Regions from separate parts of the Dysosmobacter sp. Phy genome, predicted to be linked through region 1. Evidence: riboswitches for the same ligand, from Rfam matches in the RefSeq annotation. Region 1 holds a riboswitch; the other holds the start of a gene.
The links. A riboswitch is a leader RNA that binds a small molecule or an ion and turns the genes downstream of it on or off. The one in region 1 is predicted to bind magnesium.
Positions count from the first base shown of each region.

Region 1 (2,199 bases):
GCCCCCAGGGGCAGCAGCCCGCCCACCAGGTCGGACAGCACCACCGTGGCGATCAGGGTCAGGCTGACGGTGGCTGCCACGCTGAAATTCACGCCGGAGAGCAGGATCAGGCGGAAGAAGTTCACCGCCGCCAAAGCCGCGGCGCACAGGCCGCTGACCCGGATCTCCCGCCACAGGACCCGGCCCCAGTCGGAAAAGTGGATCTCACCCAGGGACAGTCCCCGGATCACCATGACGGAGGACTGGCTGCCGCAGTTGCCGCCGGTGTCCATCAGCATGGGGATGAAGGCCGTCAGGACCACCTGGGCGGCCAGGGCATCCTCAAAGTGGGAGATGATGCCGCCGGTGACGGTGGCGGAGAGCATCAGCAGCATCAGCCACACCACCCGGCTGCGGAACAGGCGGAAAATGGAGCTTTCAAAATACGGCTCCTCCGAGGGGGTCATGGCGGCCATGACCTCCATGTCCTCCGTGGCCTCCGCCTGGAGCACCGTCATGGCATCCGCGGCGGTGACGACCCCCACCAGATGGTTGCCGGCATCCACCACCGGCAGCTCCGGCAGGTCGTACCGCTCCATCAGCTGGGCGGCCACCTCCCGGTCGTCCTCCGGCTGGAGGGTGGCGAAGGGGTGGGTCATCACCGTCTCCAACCGCACGCCGCCCCGGGTCAGCAGCAGCGTCCGCAGGCCCACCAGGCCCAGCAGGACGCCCTCCTCCGACACCACAAAGCAGCTGTTGAGCCCGGCGTCGGGCAGGCCCACCTGCCGGATCCGCTCAATGGCCTCGTTGACCCGGCACCGGGGAGAGAGCACCGGGGGATCGATCCACATGACGGCGGCCACGGCGTCCTCCGGAGCGTTCAGGTACAGCATATCATTCTTTCTCATCAGCATCGTTCGCACCTCCTGTTTGATCGGGGAGCCGAAGCTCCGTTCGTGACAGGGAGGCCGGACGCGCGCCTAGGCAGGACGGATGCCCGCGAGAGCTCCGTCAGCAGCACAGGGCTGCTTTTTCCAGACGCGTGTGTCTGGCCATCGACTGCCGGCATCCATTCCATTCACCTCACTTTTTTGAAAGAAATCCGCAAAAAACGCGCCCCCGAACGGTGGGGGCGCGCAAAAGAGCCATCGTCACCGTTCAAGCTTCAACTCCGCCGGGCGGTGAAATCGCGTTAGGTCATGCCTTGTTGTTCGACAAGCCCTGTTCAAACCAGCGCGGGATGTCTCCATCCCTTTGCGGCAGCGATCCGTATCCCTGCGGTAGCCTTACCTACCGGACACATATTTGCTTACAGTAACATTTTATCCCGGAACAGGGCCTCTGTCAACCCACAGATGTGCGCTTGGTCCCATCTCCTATCGCGAAAATCCGTTCTTGACATATCTAAAGTAGGTGCTATACTATCACAGTAGCACCTACTTTAGAAACAAACTCACAGGGAGGCGGTTTCCATGCGGCTCTATTCCAACTACACCCCCAACGAATTCAGCGATGTCTGTCAGATGGCCCAGGAACTGGGCTTTACGCCGTCGGCCTTTCAGCACTACTGCGTGATGCTCCAGGCCGGCCGGCAGAGCGGCGCCCCGCCTTTGGCCACGCTGGTCGCCACCATGCTGCAAAATCTGGACCGCAGGCAGCACGGCGAGACCTTCATCGTCTCCTCCCTGCTGCCGGATGAGTGGCCGTGCCTGTCCCGCAGCGAGAAAATGACCCTTGCCAAGCAGCTTGCCCGCCATGTCAAAACGCACCCGGACCGCTTCGCCCCCTACAAGGTGGCAAAGGGGAGCACCACCGTCTATCAGGTGCTGTAAACAGGCGGAGGGAGCGTCTCACGCTCCCTCCGTAAAGGCGGCGATCTCCGCCAGGAAGGCCCGGCCGTAGCGCCGGGCCTTTTCCTCGCCCACGCCGCCCACGTCCAGCAGCTCCTCCATGGAACCGGGGCGGGTCAGGGCCATCTCCCGCAGCGTCTTGTCGGAGAACACCACATAGGCCGGCACGCCCCGGATCCGGGCCGTTTTGGCCCGCAGGGCCCGCAGGCGGGCAAACAGCTCCGCCGCCTCGCCCTCCAGCTCCCCGGAGGAGGCCTGCCGCGCCGGGGCCGAGCGGTCGGAGCGGAAGGTCCGCATCCACAGCTCCCGCTGGTCTCCCAGGGCCTCCAGGCCCCGGTCCGTCAGCTCCAGCACCGGATAGGGGCCGGTG
Region 1 is NZ_CM136997.1:2,217,950-2,220,148, reverse strand. It holds gene mgtE (magnesium transporter) at 1-893, opposite strand, end outside; M-box (ykoK) riboswitch at 1,126-1,284, opposite strand; gene ACVDHE_RS10920 (hypothetical protein) at 1,452-1,811, shown strand; gene recQ (DNA helicase RecQ) at 1,830-2,199, opposite strand, start outside.

Region 2 (2,199 bases), 1.5 Mb from region 1:
GAAGCGGACCTCACCCAGAGACAGGGCACGGATTACGGCGGTGGAGGCCTGGGTGCCGCTGTTGCCGCCGGTGCCGGAGAGCATGGGGATGAAGGCGGTGAGGATGGCGCAGGCGGAGAGGGAGGACTCGAAGTGGGTGAGGATGATGCCGGTGAAGGTGGCCGAGAGCATCAATATCAGCAGCCAGGGTGTGCGGGCCTTCCAGGTCTCCAGCACGCCGGTTTTCAGATACGGCTTGTCGGAGGGGAGGATGGCGGCCATCAGCTCGATGTCCTCCGTGACCTCCTCCTGCAGGACGTCCATGGCGTCGTCAACGGTGACAATGCCCACCAGGCGGTTCTCCGTGTCCACCACCGGCAGGGCCAGGAAGTTGTACTTGCTCAGAGAGCGGGCGGTGGTCTCCTGGTCGTCCAGGGTCTGGACGGAGATGATGTTGGTCTCCATGATATCGCCGATGACGTCGTCCTCGTCGGCCAGCAATAGCGTCCGGATGGACAGCAGGCCGGTCAGGTGGCGGCGCTCGTCGGTGACGTAGCAGATGTTGATGGTCTCCTTGTCAAGACCCGTGCGGCGGATGCGCTTGAAGGCGTCCTCCACCGTCATGGTGGCCTTCAGGTCCACGAACTCCGTGGTCATGATGCTGCCGGTGGAGTCCTCCGGATACTTGAGGATCTCGTTGATGCTCTTGCGCATCTCCGGGTCCGAGTGCCGCAGGATGCGCTTGACCACACCCGCCGGCATCTCCTCCACGATGTCCACGGTATCGTCCAGATACAGCTCGTCCAGCACTTCCTTCAGCTCCGTGTTGGAAAAGCCCTGGATCAGCATTTCCTGCTGGTCGCTGTCCAGCTCCACGAACACCTCCGCCGCCTGCTCCTTGGGCAGCAGGCGGAAGGCCAGGGGCAGCGCGTGTTCCTCCAGCTCGGCAAAGAGCTGGGCGACATCTGCCGCCTCCAGCGGCAGCAGCAGGTCCCGCAGGTCGGCGTATCGTTTTCGGGCTACGTAGTCCTCGATTTTTTCCAGCAGCTCCGTCCGTTCATCCTCAAACATCCCGCGGGACCTCCTCTCTGATCGGCGATCATTTTTTGCCCGGAAAAACAAAAAGCCCCACAGCCGTCCGACCGGTACGGCTGAGGGGGAGATCCCTCTCCAAAAACGGAAATCCGCCCTGGCGGGTTTTCGTCGCCGTTCAAGCTTTAGCCTCACAAGGCGGTGAAATCGCGTTAGATGATACCTTCGTGTTCGATATCGCCTGTTCAAACCATCTCATGATGTCTCCATCACTCCGCGGCAGCGATCCATATCCCTGTGGTAGCCTTACCTACCGGACCCTATGCAGTTTTTCCGCAATCTACTGTTTATATTATGACAATTTATGGGCGCTGTCAAGGCGGGGCGGGGATTTGAAGGGAATTTTACATCCCGGATTCCCCTTGTGGGAGAACAGGGGTTGTGATATAATAATACGATTCCAAGTTTACGATTCCAAGTTTTCCGAGGGCGGGGAGAGGAGGGCGCTTGATGGGCATTCACGACGGCCACCGGGAGAAGATGCGCCGGCGGTTCCTGCAGGGCGGACTGGACGCCTTTGCGGACCACGAGGCCCTGGAGCTGCTGCTGTACTACGCCATCCCCCGCCGGGACACCAACCCCATCGCCCACGCCCTGATGGACCGGTACGGGTCCCTCTCCGCCGTGCTGTCCGCTCCTGTGGAGGACCTTCAGAAGGTGGAGGGCATCGGAGAGAGCGCTGCCATTTTGCTGCGTCTGGCGCCGCTGCTGGCCCGGAAGGCCCGCCTGGCGGAGAGCGAAAAGGAGACCATCCTCAACTCCTCGGAGCGGGCGGGACGATACCTGCTGGAGCGGTTTGCCGGGGAGACCCATGAGGTCATCTACCAGCTGTGCCTGGACCGCAAGGGAAAGCTGCTGGCCTGCAAGCGGCTGGCCGAGGGCGGTGTGGCCGGCGCGGATCTGAACATCCGGCAGATGGTGTCCAACGCCCTGCTGACCTCCGCCAGCGCCGTGATCCTCTCCCACAACCACCCCAGCGGCGTGGCCTTGCCCTCGCCGGAGGACTATGCCACCACAGACCGGGCCAAAGAGGCCCTGGCTACTATCGGCGTGGAGCTGGCGGATCACATCATCGTGGCCGACGGGGACTTTGTGTCCATGGCGGACAGCGGCTACCTGGGGTAAATG
Region 2 is NZ_CM136997.1:533,208-535,406, reverse strand. It holds gene mgtE (magnesium transporter) at 1-1,050, opposite strand, end outside; M-box (ykoK) riboswitch at 1,178-1,336, opposite strand; gene ACVDHE_RS02660 (JAB domain-containing protein) at 1,522-2,196, shown strand.
Region 2: another riboswitch for magnesium. It lies ahead of mgtE (magnesium transporter); the one in region 1 lies ahead of mgtE (magnesium transporter).